Regions from separate parts of the Flavobacterium arsenatis genome, predicted to be linked through region 2. Evidence: riboswitches for the same ligand, from Rfam matches in the RefSeq annotation. Region 2 holds a riboswitch; the other holds the start of a gene.
What was found. A riboswitch is a leader RNA that binds a small molecule or an ion and turns the genes downstream of it on or off. The one in region 2 is predicted to bind S-adenosylmethionine.

Region 1 (7,483 bases), on a different contig from region 2:
TTTCTTGTTGTCAAAAAACATTTGGGTGATGATGTAGGTTGCCCCATTTCTTATTTTTTGTTTGAGGAAGTGGATATCGCTGTCCATACTTGGAGCCTCCATGTGCTTTTCTGGATATCCTGCAACCCCGATGCAAAAATTAGTGCAGGAGGAATTTTGCAACTCTTCATCCAGATAGATTCCCTTGTTTAAATTGCTGATTTGCGTCACCAATTCAGATGCATATTGATTGCCTTCTTTTTCGGGTTTGAAATAGATTTCATTTTTTAAAGCATCACCTCGAAGTGCCACCACGTTATCAATACCCAGAAAATCCAAATCAATCAAAAGGTTCTCAGTATCTTCCTTCGTAAAACCGCCACAAAGGATATGCGGAATGGCATCTACGTCATATTTGTTCTGAATTCCAGCACAAATCCCGACCGTTCCTGGACGTTTCTTGACGATTTTCTTTTGCAACAAACCGCTAGGAAGTTCCTTGAATTCATATTCCTCCCGATGATAGGTCACATCAATAAACGGCGGATTGAATTCCATCAAAGGGTCGATGCTATCAAAAATAGATTGGATGTTTTGGCCCTTTAACGGCGGAAGAATTTCAAAGGAAAACAAGGGTTTTCCGTTGGCATTTTCTATGTGTTCTGTTACTTTCATTTCTTTTGTTGTCGGTTTTCTGTTATCGGTTATCGGTTTACTGCTTTACAGAAAACTGACAACTGGCAACTTTTTTAATCTGCTATATTCGGCGAAAGCCATTTTGTTGCCATTTCGGTAGAAACTCCTCTACGTTTGGCATAATCGATCACTTGATCTTCCTTTATTTTTCCGAGTCCGAAATACTTGCTTTCGGGATTGGCAAAATAATATCCCGAAACCGACGAAGCTGGCCACATTGCCATACTTTCGGTCAGTGTCACTCCTATTTCTTGTTCTACGTTTAATAATTTCCAGATGGTTGGTTTCTCCAAATGATCGGGACAAGCCGGATAGCCTGGTGCTGGACGGATTCCTTTGTATTCTTCCTTGATTAATTCCTGATTGTTCAGATTTTCATCAGAGGCATAACCCCAGATTTCCTTTCGCACTTTCAAATGCAAGTATTCGGCAAATGCTTCCGCAAATCTGTCTCCAAGAGCTTTCACTAAAATCGAATTGTAATCGTCCAATTGTTTTTCGAATTCCGAAGCTTTTTCATCGACACCAAAACCTGTTGTTACACAAAAACATCCTATGTAATCTTGTTTTCCGGAATCTTTTGGAGCGATAAAATCGGCTAATGCGATGTTTGGAGCACCGGCTGTTTTTTGGGATTGTTGGCGGAGGGTTAGAAAAACCGTAGAGACGTTGCATGCAACGTCTGTATCAATTTTGCATGCAACGTCTGTACAGATGAATATATCATCATCATTGATAGTATTAGCTGGAAAAATTCCTAGAATCCCTTTAGCAGTAAGCCATTTTTCGGAAATCATTTGCGTTAACATTTCTTGAGCATCTGCAAATAAACTCGTTGCTTGTTCGCCCACAACTTCATCGGTTAGGATGGCTGGATACTTTCCGTACAATTCCCACGATTGGAAAAACGGTGTCCAATCGATGAAATTTACCAGTTCAGAAAGCTCCACTTCAACGGTTTTAGTTCCAATGAAATTCGGTTTCACTGGCGTAAAATTATCCCAATCCAACTTTAATTTATTCTTTCGGGCTTCTTCTATCGAATGGAAATTTTTATCACGGCTTCTGTTCAAATAGCCGTCACGCAACTTGTCGTATTCCTCACGGATGGCTTTCACATAGCCTTCCTTGGTTTCGGCTTGCAACAAATTGCTTGCAACCGTTACGGCACGCGAGGCATCGTTTACGTGAACTACAGTTTCCTTGTATTCTGGAGCAATTTTCACGGCAGTATGAGCTCGTGAAGTCGTTGCTCCACCAATCATGATTGGGATTTTGATGTTTAATTTATCCAATTCCTTAGCCAGATACACCATTTCGTCAAGCGAAGGCGTGATCAATCCGCTCAACCCGATAATATCAACATTATGTTCAACAGCGGCCTGAATGATTTTTTCGGGCGGAACCATAACTCCTAAATCGATAATTTCAAAATTATTACAACCTAAAACTACGGCTACAATATTTTTTCCGATATCGTGAACGTCGCCTTTTACGGTTGCCATCAGGACTTTTCCAGCCGATGATGATTTTCCATCTTTTTGGGCTTCTATGAATGGTAAAAGATAGGCAACTGCTTTTTTCATAACCCGAGCCGATTTCACAACTTGAGGCAAAAACATTTTTCCACTTCCGAATAAATCTCCCACAACATTCATCCCTGCCATGAGATTGACCTCGATCACTTCTATCGCTTTCGCGGAATTAACTCGGGCTTCTTCAACGTCGATTTCTATAAACTCGTCGATTCCTTTTACCAATGAATGCGTCAATCGGTCCTGAACCGAACCATTCCGCCATTCTGCAATTGCTTTTTCGTTTACTTTATAATCGCCTTTGAAGGTTTCGGCTAAATCCAAAAGTCGTTCGGTTGCATCATCCCTCCTATTTAAAAGAACATCTTCAACATGCTCCAATAATGTCTTGTCAATTTCGTCGTAAATCTCAAGCATTTCCGGATTTACAATTCCCATTGTCATTCCGTTTAAAATAGCGTGATAAAGGAAAGCCGAATGCATCGCTTCACGAACGGTATCGTTACCACGAAACGAAAACGAAACATTACTCACTCCACCCGAAATATTGGCATACGGAAGATTTTCTCGTATCCATTTTGTGGCCCTGAAAAAATCAAGTGCGTTTAATTTATGTTCGTCCATTCCAGTTGCAACAGGAAAGATATTCGGATCAAAAATAATATCTTGAGCCGGAAAATGAACTTCGTTTACGAGTATATCATAACTCCTTTTGCAGATTTCGATTCGTCTTTCGTAGGTATCGGCTTGACCGTCTTCGTCAAAAGCCATTACGATAACCGCGGCACCGTATCGTTTGATTAATTTGGCATGATGGATGAAGGTTTCTTTTCCTTCTTTAAGGGAAATGGAATTTACAACGGCTTTACCTTGCACGACTTTCAGTCCGGCTTCGATGATTTCCCATTTGGAACTGTCAATCATTACGGGAACTCGAGCAATATCGGGTTCGGCTGCAATCAGGTTTAGGAATTTGGTCATGGCATAAACGCCATCCAACATCCCTTCGTCCATATTGACGTCGATGATTTGTGCCCCACCTTCTACTTGTTCTCTTGCAACGGAAAGTGCTTCGTTGTATTTTTCTTCTTTTATTAATCGGAGAAATTTACGCGAACCTGTTACATTGGTACGTTCGCCTACATTCACGAAAATAGATTCTTCGGTAATGAAAAGCGGTTCGAGACCTGAAAGTTGTAAATTTATTTTGTTTGTTCTTGACATTTATATTTTTCTAATCCTGCAAGGTTTTCAAAACCTTGTAGGTTTATTGATTTATACGATTATTCTAAATACCTACAAGGTTTTGAAAACCTTGCAGGAAAACTTCTATGCAAGTTCAAACTTTCTTGGCTTGAATTGAGAAGCAACTTCAGCAATTAACTTTATATGCTCTGGGGTTGTTCCGCAACAGCCTCCTATTATATTGATTAGATTATCCTGCAAATATTCCTTGATTAATGCTTGCATTTCTTCTGGTGTTTGATCGTATTGACCGAAAGCGTTTGGCAATCCTGCATTTGGATGTGCCGAAATATTGAGTTGTGTATTGTGTGCCAATCTTTTCAAATAAGGCTTTAATTGATCGGCTCCAAGAGCACAATTGAAACCAATACTTAATAAATCTATATGTTGGATGGAAATCAAGAAAGCTTCTACAGTTTGACCTGAAAGCGTTCGGCCTGAAGCATCGGTGATTGTTCCTGAAACCATGACTGGAATATCAAGGTTTCGTTCTTCCTTAACTTCTTCTATGGCGAAAAGTGCGGCTTTTGCATTTAAGGTGTCAAAGATGGTTTCTACCAATAAGACATCGCTTCCGCCATCAATCAATGCTTCTACTTGCTGTTTGTAGGCTATTCGCAAATCATCAAAAGTTACGGCACGATATCCTGGATCGTTTACATCTGGCGACATTGAAGCGGTCCTGTTCGTTGGTCCGATTGAACCTGCAACGAAACGGGGCTTGTCGGTGAATTCATCGGCGACTTGGCGGGCTATTTTGGCGGATTCGTAGTTGAGTTCATAAACCAAATCTTCGAGATGATAATCGGCCATTCCGATTGTGGTTCCGGAAAATGTATTGGTTTCTACAATATCGGCTCCGGCTTGGAAGTATTTTCGGTGTACTTCTTTTACGGCTTCGGGTTGTGTGATGGAAAGTAAATCGTTGTTTCCTTTTAAGGGATGTGGAAAATCCTTGAAACGTTCGCCTCGGAAATCTTCTTCGGAGAAATTGTAGCGTTGCAACATTGTTCCCATTGCTCCATCGAGGACAAGGATTCTTTCTTTTATTGCTTGGTTTATTTTTGACATAGTTTTTTTGCCACAAAGGCACTAAGGCTCTAAGTTTATACTTATCTAATCTGATAATTTTGTCTTTTTTGTGAAAAAAGATTATTTTGCAAAAATGGTTTCCTAAATAGCCCTGATGGTTGCAAATATCCTTTTGTTCTGGGGTTCAGAACAAAAGATATTGCATCCAGCAGGAATATGGATTGCTCCAATTCGCAAGCGATTTGCTTCAGATTTCTCCTAAAAGTCGAAATGACAATTAGGATTTATACTATTTATGTTATCAAGGAAAGGTTGAGAGAATTTCTCCGAGTTATCTGTTCTCGTTATGGATAACGAGATAGAATGTAGCACCTTCTACGAGAGTAGGGTTGCTAAGGCTTCACTGGGTCTAATCCCTCCGCCTTTCGTGATAACAATCAATATGTTTATGAACAGTGCAAAGTAATGCAATAGATTTGTGATTTGCAACTGGTTTAAAAAAAAATAAACCTACAACGTTGTAGGTTCAAGTTTTAGGCGATTTGGCGTTTCTGTGCGGAATAATTTTCTGCGATTTGAAGTATGAGATTGAGCAAATTCTCTGGAGTAGCTTCGGGTTCCGGACTGGGAATGTTGCTGTTAACGGAAAGAATGTCGAAATTGTTTTCGAGAAGCAAATTGTATGACTTTATGATTTCGGGACTTGCAGTTGCATCGATGGCGATGAGATTTTCGAGTTCTTCTTGCTTTGCATAATCGATTATGTTCTGGATGCTGAAAGGTGCCGGTGATTTTGTGAAATCGGCATCCCATCTGTTTTTTTGGTCTTCTCTTTCGAAAAAAGCAAGGGTTGAATTGGTGATGATGGCAAAAACGAGTTCGATGTTTTTTTCTTCGAGTAACGTTTTTTGTTGCTCGATAACTTGATTGATTAAGGCACTTCCTACTTTTCCTATTCCGAAGAGTATGAGGTTTATTTTGATAGCTGACATAGAGGAATGGGTTTAAAGGTTTTGGGTTTTGGTTTTTGGGTATTGGGTTTTGGGTTTTGGGTTTTGGGTTTTGTTTAAAAAAACTGCCTCTGACCAATGTCAAAAGCCAAAGACAGTTTCTAACAAACAAACAAAAAACAACTTTTATTTTTGAATAGCTTTGATTACGGTTATAAAAAAAGCCCTTTTGGATGGCTTACCAAAAGGGCTTATAGTTGAACTATAACAAAGATCAGATCTTTCACTTTTGGCAATAGCAATGATGATGAATGCGGTGCATCCAAATTGAACAACAACGGAACATTGTATGGGTGATTGAATTCATTTTTTTATTTCTTATTACTATTAATTATTTTTTATTCTTGAAATTGGTAATAAAAAAACCCCTGCGATTTGCAGAGGTTTGATTGGTATATTTTAAAAAATTTAAAATTATGCAATACTGTCCTCTGCGGAAATTTTCCACATCATATGACGACAAATGCAAATAGTTAAATTCATTTTTTTTTATTTTTTGATGAAGCAAACTTCTGAACTATTTTTGAATTGACCAAACGTAAATTAAAACTTTAACATTTAAAGGTTTGGTACATCTATTTAAATACTACGTATTTAGATTTTTGAAAACTAGCTTGTAAAATCACAAGTTTTCAAAAAAAGGTTAAGATTAATTTGCAATTCAAAATGGTTTCATACATTTGCAAACGAAATCAAGAGGAAAAATTTGAACTGATTGCAACCTCTTATTCCAGCTAAAATCTCTGGAATAAAAAAAATGCTAAAGCAGAACCACTCTCCTTTAGTTTTTCCTTGCAATTATTTTTCTTCTGCTTAATTTAAATTTATTTTATGGCTTATTTATTTACGTCAGAATCTGTTAGCGAAGGACATCCTGATAAAATTGCAGATCAAATCTCAGATGCATTAATTGATAATTTTTTGGCTTTTGATGCCGAATCGAAAGTGGCTTGTGAAACTTTGGTTACAACCGGACAAGTAATTCTTGCTGGTGAAGTAAAATCGAACACTTATCTTGACGTTCAACATATTGCAAGAGAAGTAATTCGAAAAATTGGCTACACAAAAAGCGAATATATGTTTGAAGCTAATTCTTGTGGAATTCTTTCTGCTATTCACGAGCAATCTGCCGATATTAATCAAGGTGTCGATCGTGCAAGTAAAGAAGAGCAAGGTGCTGGAGATCAAGGAATGATGTTTGGTTATGCAACGAATGAAACGGAAAACTATATGCCTTTGGCTTTAGATTTATCGCACGCTTTATTGAAGGAATTAGCTAATTTGAGAAGAGAAAATTCTGAAATAACCTATCTACGTCCTGATGCAAAATCTCAAGTAACTTTAGAATATTCTGACGATAATAAACCGCAAAGAATTGACGCTATTGTAATTTCTACCCAACACGATGATTTTGACGAAGAAGCAACAATGTTGGCTAAAATAAAATCGGATTTGGTTTCTATCTTGATTCCTAGAGTGAAGGCAAAATACCCTCAATATGCTCATTTATTCAACGACCAAATTACCTATCACATCAACCCTACTGGGAAATTTGTAATCGGTGGACCACACGGAGATACAGGTTTGACAGGAAGAAAAATCATCGTTGATACTTACGGTGGAAAAGGAGCTCACGGTGGTGGTGCTTTTTCTGGAAAAGATCCAAGTAAGGTTGACAGAAGTGCTGCTTATGCTACACGTCACATCGCTAAAAATTTAGTTGCTGCAGGATTGTGTGACGAGGTTTTGGTTCAGGTTTCGTATGCAATTGGTGTTGCAAAACCAACTTCGATCAACGTTGTGACTTATGGAACTTCAAAGGTAAATTTAACCGATGGAGAAATCAGCAAAAAAGTGGAAGCTATTTTTGATATGAGACCTTATTTTATAGAACAACGTTTGAAATTGAGAAATCCAATATACAGCGAAACGGCTGCTTATGGACACATGGGAAGAACTCCAGAAACGGTTACTAAAACTTTTTCT
Region 2 (7,483 bases):
GTATTTGAACAGGAAGACGGGAAAAGGCTCAAATTGGATGCAATTATACAAAGACAATAGGGTTTCGAGAGCTTTGATGGACACGGCTTCGGCAAGTTCTATTGTGACAGATTCGGCTGCAGCGAGTTCGTCTTGGGGTGGCGGTTTTAGAGTGAACAACGGTTCGCTGAACATTGGCCCGAATGGCGAAACAAACTTACCTATTTGGCAAAAGTTTAAAAAATCGGGCAAAATGGCGGGTTGCGTGACCACGGTTCCGATCACGCATGCGACTCCTGCGGGATTTTGCGTGAGTACGAAAAGCAGAAACAGCCAGGATGATATTGCGGAAATGTATCTTGATTTGGGTTTTGATATCATGATGGGCGGCGGTTTGAATTATTTTTCTCCTGCTACCAGAAAAGATAAAAAAGACATTTTGGAGGCTTTCAAATCGAAGGGTTTTCAGGTGGCGAGAAACCGCTCGGAGATGATGAACACGAACAATGAAAAACCTATTTTGGGTGTTTTTGCAGAAGATGCACTTCCCTACTCGATTGATCGAAATAATGATGTGAAATTGCAGGAAACGACTCCGACTTTGGCCGAAATGACGCAGAAAGCCATTGAAAAAATGAAAAATCACAAGAATGGTTTTGTACTTCAGGTTGAGGCAGGAAAGGTAGATTGGGCAGCTCATGCAAATGATATTGGCGGATTGCTTTATGATCAAGTTGCCTTTGACGAGGCGGTGAAAGTGGCGATTGATTTTGCTGAAAAGGATAAAAACACATTGATTATCATCACAACCGACCACGGAAATGCAAATCCTGGGATCATTTATGGAAAAAATGCTAACACAAATTTTGATTCGATTCAGAAATACAAACACACAAACGAATGGCTTTTGAATGAAATTCACCCTACTTCGACGGTTGCACAAGTGCGAGAAATCATTGAATTTGCTAATGGAACTATAGTAAATGAAGAAGATGCAAAAACAGTTTTGAGCTATTATGATGGTTTGCACAAGGAAGATGGCGGTTTGTATAATTACAAGAAATTGCCATTTAAGGCTTTCGCCGAAATGCAAGAAAAAACCAATTCTGTTGGCTGGATTAGTATGGACCACTCAGCCGATTATGTGGAGTTGGCAATGTTTGGACCAGGAAGCGAACTCTTGAAACCATTCATCAAGAATACCGATTTGCATTATCTGATGCTTCAAGCGGCTGAAGTCGAGAATAAATTTTAAGAATTTAGACTATGGAAATAGAAAATGTGTTTAAGAATAATGAAAACTGGATTGCAAATAAATTAGCAGTTAATCCCGATTATTTTTCTGATTTATCAAAAGGTCAAAGTCCTGAAATTCTTTACATTGGATGCTCTGACAGCCGTGTCACTGCCGAAGATTTGATGGGAGTTCAACCTGGCGAAGTGTTTGTTCACAGAAACATTGCCAATATGGTAATCAGTATCGATTTGAACGTGATGTCGGTTTTGAATTATGCCGTTGAACATCTCAAAGTAAACCACGTTGTAGTTTGTGGACATTATTTTTGTGGAGGTGTAAAAGCGGCTATGGAAGCTAAAGATTTAGGAATTTTAAACCCTTGGTTGCGAAATATCCGCGACGTCTATCGTTTGCACAAAAAAGAATTGAATGCCATTGAAGATGAAAATCAACGCTACAATCGTTTGGTAGAATTGAATGTTCAAGAACAATGCATCAACTTGATAAAAACTGCTGCTGTGCAAAAAGCCTATAAAGAAAGAGGTTTGAAAGTGCATGGTTGGGTTTTCGATATCCATTCTGGGAAACTCATCGACCTAAAAATTGATTTCGACCATGTGTTGAAAGACATTATGGAGATTTATAATTTGGGGCATGATTAAAAATTTTAACCGCAAAGAACACAAAGGAAAAAACGCAAAGTTCACAAAGTTATTTCTTGAATAATGCTTTGCGAACTTTGCGTAAAACTTTATGCCTTTGCGGTTAAATTTAAAATGTAACTATCGTTTTCTTCGCCTCTTCAAATTCCGAAATCATATCATCGACAATAGCTGCAACCGATTTTATTTCGTGAATCAAGCCCGAAACCTGCCCTATTTCCAGTTCGCCTTCCACCAAATCGCCTTCAAACATTCCTCGTTTTGCACGAGCTCTTCCTAATAATGTCTTCAAATCTTCAACCGAAGGTCCTTTTGCATACAAATTCTGAACATCCTGATAGAATTTATTTTTGATTAATCGAACAGGAGCCAATTCTTTCAAAGTAACTTGTGTTCCACCTTCTTCCAAATCCACAATGGTCTGCTTAAAATTTTCGTGAGCCGAACTTTCAAACGAAGCTGCAAAACGGCTACCAACTTGAACGCCATCGGCACCTAGAATCATTGTGGCTAACATCGCTTTTCCAGTTGCAATTCCACCTGCCGCAATCAACGGGATTTGTATTTTTTCACGAACCATCGGAATCAATGTCAAGGTTGTACTTTCTTCCCTGCCGTTATGTCCACCGGCTTCAAAACCTTCGGCTACGACCGCATCAACACCCGCTTCTTGGGCTTTCAAGGCAAATTTTGAACTACTTACAACGTGAACGACCGTAATTCCTTTTTCCTTCAAGAAAGCTGTCCACGTTTTGGGATTTCCAGCCGAAGTAAAAACGATTTTCACGCCTTCTTCCACGATAATATTCATGATTTCTTCGATATTCGGATACAGCATCGGAACGTTAACACCAAACGGTTTATCGGTTGCTTTTTTGCATTTCTGGATGTGTTCCCTCAAAACATCAGGATACATCGAACCCGCACCAATCAAGCCCAGACCGCCTGAATTACTAACGGCACTTGCCAATTTATAACCGCTGTTCCAAATCATTCCCCCTTGAATAATTGGGTATTTTATATTGAATAATTCTGTGATTTTGTTCATTTCTAAATATTGAAAATTGATATTCTAATTGATTTTTTATTTGGAGCGAATCGCTTGGGCCTTATCTTCAATCCATTTTCCCGCCTTCCTTCCATCTCATCCCAAAAGACGAGATTCCCTCCAGTCGGGGCTAAAAGGGATCGTCTTTTGTGTTTTTAAACTTTCAAACTTACAAAATTTCGTTCTTTTTTTTCGGCAAAAATAATGGGCAAAAAATTAATGACAACAATAACGATGCTATATAAGTTACTAATAAGTTTCCAAATTTATGATCCTCTACAATCCAAACCTTAAAAATTGTAACTAACGATGAGCTTATAAAGATAAAGAACCAATAATTAATGTTTATTTTTTGATGTTGAATCTCCTGTGTTGGCATTTTTATTATAACCACAAAAATTAAAATCGCACCCAAGAATGTACTTGCATGTTGTGCTATCTTTAAAATAGGCATTTCTAAATTTAAAAAAAGGACACTGTCTTGAAGAATAGGAAACTTGTTCACAAAATAGCCATCATAATGAGTGAAACTGTCCCAAAGAAGATGAGAAAAAGCTCCAATGAGGATTGAGATACAAATAATCAACCAATTTTTAATGAAATATGCATTCCAATCAAATGCTTTGAAAATAGAAAATCTTGATTTTAAAAATAAAGGTAAATTATCAATAAAACTCTTCTTCACAAAATTATGAAATGCGAACGACGCCAAGATTCCAAGAGGTAAGTCAAACCAAAAAACACCTTCTAAAGTGTGGCTATAATTGCTCTGTAGTTTCATTCTTAAAAAGTACTCAAAATCAGGAATCATACTTCCAACCACAAGTCCGGTTAAAGAGAAAAATCGTTTAGGCAAAAGAGCCAAAGGCAAAACAATTGCCGGATGAGAAAATGTAAACGGCATCTTTATTTCTTTATTAATTTCCCTTTCTGTGAAACATCCCCAGAAACTATTTCATAAAAATAAATTCCAGAAGCAAGATCTTCCAAAGATAAATGAGATAGATTAGCGTTCATTTTTTCCAATAAAACCCTTTGTCCTAAACTATTGTAAATACTGATTTCTCCAGTTTTAAAGCCTTTTGAAAAACTCAAATTCAATACATTTTCAACAGGATTTGGATACACAATAAATTTATTTTCAACAAATGAATTCGCTCCTAAAGCATTCTGAATAATCAAATCAAAATCGGGAATTCCATACCCAAATTGAGCATTCGGAGTAGCATATAAATTTGCAGATTCTTTTATCAACTGTATGATTTCTGCATTGGTTTTATCAGGCAAAGCTTGCCATAAACAAGCCACCAATCCTGCAGTAATGGGACCTGAAAACGAAGTCCCATCGGATGTTACAATCTCTCCAATGGCATTCGAAACAACAGCATTTTTACCTTGTGCCATCACATCCGGTTTGACCCTTCCGTCAAAAGAAGGCCCGATGGAACTGAAAGTCGCATAGCTTTCATCAGGCATAACGGCTCCAACGGCTAAAGTATGTTCTGCATCAGCTGGAACTGCAATATGAGGATTCTCGGTAGTTCCTGAATTTCCACCCGAAGTAACACAAATCATCCCACGGGAAAAGGCAACTTCTGAACCTCTTGAAATAAACGAAGTTGTGCCATTTATATCTTCATAAGTATAGCTGTAATCAGGATTATCATAGCCAAAATAACCCAACGAAGTATTGATGATATCCACACCCAAACTATCCGCCATTTCAGCCGCTTCAACCCAAAAAGATTCTTCAACTGGATTTTCTCCATTGATATCTTCCGTTACAAAAAGACAATAATGAGCATCAGGAGCCGTTCCAACAAGTTGATTTTCTACAAAACCTCCCATTGTGGAAAGTACCATCGTTCCGTGAGATCCACCACCATAAAAATTGGTGCTTGAATTTACAAAATCATAACCTCCTAAAATCAGATTATTCTCCTGCATTCTTTGAAATGGACTCGTCACATCAACACCCACAAAACCAGTATCCATAACTGCAATTATCTTTCCAGTTCCTGTAAAGTCCTGTTCGTGAAGCAGATGTCCGTTGAGCATTTCAATCTGAATGTTTGAATTTCCGTAACCAAAAGTCACTAAAGCTTCGAGGTTTTTATTAACATTACTTGCTCGTTGCTGATTGGCATTTCGCTCTAAATTTCCATTATTGAGGCTTTTATTTGCAAAATCCACATGATCTACGAATTCTAAATTTTCAAGGTTTTGTATGTCCAAAATTGTTCCGCGAATGTGCAAGGCATTCAGCCATTTTGATTTCGCCATTACGGTAATTCCAACTGAATTTGTAATTTGTTCGATGTATGAAATGGCAATTGGTACATCTTTTTCATCCAATGGAATATTTTGCAAATTCCTCCTATCCAAAGCTCTTTGCGAGAGCATTTCCAATGGATTTTCAAGGTAAAAAGCTGTATCTGGCTTATCGTTAAAATATACCCAGGCATCTTCAATTTGGGCAAATGAAAAAGCAGTGATTTGAAGAAAAAAAAGTAGTAAATATTTTTTCATAGGATTTTTTGAACGACTCAATAAGTTTCAAATTTACGAATTGTTATTGATATTTTTAGGATGTTTTAATAACAGTATCAACCTCGAAATAAAAAATTAATTGTAAATAAACCAATCAAATACATATTTAAAACACTTAAATTCAATGATTTAAAAAATAATTCAAAATTTATTTGGATTTATAAATTTTTATGCTCTAAATTTGCACTCAAGTTCTTTAAAAAATTATTCTTATCCAGAAAGACCGAGGGAATTGACCCGATGACGTCTTAGCAACCTGATCACTTTTGTGTTTAAGGTGCTACCTTCAACCCTTGCCAATGGCGGGGAAAGATAAGCTTAGAAATTGTTTATAATACCTCAAAATATTATATGCTCTTCTGACTTATCGGAAGAGCATTTTTTGTTTATGCTCCTCTGATATCTGGTTTTGAATGTTTTTTTTAATCAACAAAAAAAATATTTACAAACATTAAAAATTTTAAAGATGCAAGAGCAAACACAAATCCTAAACTACATTCCAGTAGACGAATTAACCGGTTCAATCTCGGTGCCGATTTACCAAACTTCAACTTTCGTACAAGAAGAACCTGGCGTTCACAAAGGTTTCGATTACGCAAGAAGCAACAATCCGACGAGAAAGGTCTTGGAAGATTTGGCTGCCAAATTAGAAAACGGAACAAATGGTTATGCCTTTTCAAGCGGTTTGGCTGCCATCGATGCAGTTGTGAAATTGTTGAAAACTGGAGACGAAATTATTGCAGTTGATGACATTTATGGTGGAGCTTTCCGCTTATTCACGCACATTTATGAGAAATTCGGAATCAGTATTAAATATGTTGACGCGACAGATGCCCAAAATGTTGCCAATGCCATTTCAGACAAGACGGCTTTGATTTGGATTGAATCGCCAACCAACCCAACCTTGAAGATTGCCGATTTGAGAGCGATTGGAAAAATTGCAAAAGAACACAATGTTTTATTTTGTGTTGACAATACTTTTGCTTCGCCAATTGCCCAAAAACCAATTGAATATGGAGCGGATTTAATTGTTCACAGTGCTACAAAATACATTTCTGGACATAGCGATTTGATTGCCGGCTTGGTTATTACCGCTACGGAAGAATTGGGTGCTAAAATCAAATTTATACAAAATGCTTCGGGTGCCATACTTGGGCCATTCGACAGCTGGTTGGTGATCCGAGGAATTGAAACTTTGAGTTTGAGAATCAAGCAACATGCTGAAAATGCACAGAAAGTGGCTGAATTCTTGACAACTGAAAAACTAATCAAAAACGTTTTTTATCCTGGTTTGAAAACACATCAGAACCACGAAATTGCAAAAAGCCAACAGAAATATTTTGGTGGTGTTGTCACTTTCGATTTGGTGATTGATGATAAGGAATTGGCTTCGAGAATTGTTTCGGGAACAAAATTATTCAAACTCGCAGAAAGTTTGGGTGGCGTGAAAAGCTTGTGTTGTTTGCCTTGCGAAATGACGCATAAATCGATTCCGGTTGAAAAAAGATACCAGTCTGGTGTTACCGATAGCTTGATCCGTCTTTCTGTTGGTTTGGAAGATGCTGATGATTTGATTGCCGATTTGAAACAGGCGATTGAAAATGCGGTTAAAGTGAATGTAGAAACTGCTTCGTCGTTGAACTAAACGAATTTCCTGCAAGGTTTTCAAAACCTTGTAGGTATAATCTAAAAAAGCTTTGCGAAAAAAAGACCTACAAGGTTTTGAAAACCTTGCAGGAGAACAGCAACAGTTTGTCAAAAAGTTTAAAAAATACCTAAAGATTTCATCTAGCCCCGATTGTAGCTACTATCCTTTTTGTTCCGGGGTTCGGAACAAAAAGATAGTAGTGGAAAGCGGGAAAATGGATTGAGAAGATGCCTTGGGTTTTGCTCCAAAAAAAATATAACACGAATTGCACAAATTAGCACAAATTTTTGTTCGTGAAAATTAGTGTGATTCGTGTTGAATAAAAAAATAAAAGAAAATGTCAAGAAAAAAATTAAATA

Region 1: linked by a shared signal. The riboswitch ahead of J2X31_RS01680 (homocysteine S-methyltransferase family protein) and the one ahead of J2X31_RS05460 (trans-sulfuration enzyme family protein) in region 2 are both predicted to bind S-adenosylmethionine.

Annotation. Positions count from the first base shown of each region.
Region 1 is NZ_JAVDVI010000001.1:389,159-396,641, forward strand. It holds gene metF (methylenetetrahydrofolate reductase [NAD(P)H]) at 1-654, opposite strand, end outside; gene metH (methionine synthase) at 729-3,434, opposite strand; gene J2X31_RS01680 (homocysteine S-methyltransferase family protein) at 3,540-4,526, opposite strand; SAM riboswitch class I at 4,816-4,924, opposite strand; gene J2X31_RS01685 (hypothetical protein) at 5,021-5,479, opposite strand; gene metK (methionine adenosyltransferase) at 6,329-7,483, shown strand, end outside.
Region 2 is NZ_JAVDVI010000004.1:25,126-32,608, forward strand. It holds gene J2X31_RS05435 (alkaline phosphatase) at 1-1,234, shown strand, start outside; gene J2X31_RS05440 (carbonic anhydrase) at 1,246-1,878, shown strand; gene J2X31_RS05445 (NAD(P)H-dependent flavin oxidoreductase) at 1,988-2,926, opposite strand; gene J2X31_RS05450 (DUF4184 family protein) at 3,096-3,830, opposite strand; gene J2X31_RS05455 (S8 family serine peptidase) at 3,833-5,455, opposite strand; SAM riboswitch class I at 5,684-5,795, shown strand; gene J2X31_RS05460 (trans-sulfuration enzyme family protein) at 5,943-7,121, shown strand; gene J2X31_RS05465 (homoserine dehydrogenase) at 7,462-7,483, shown strand, end outside.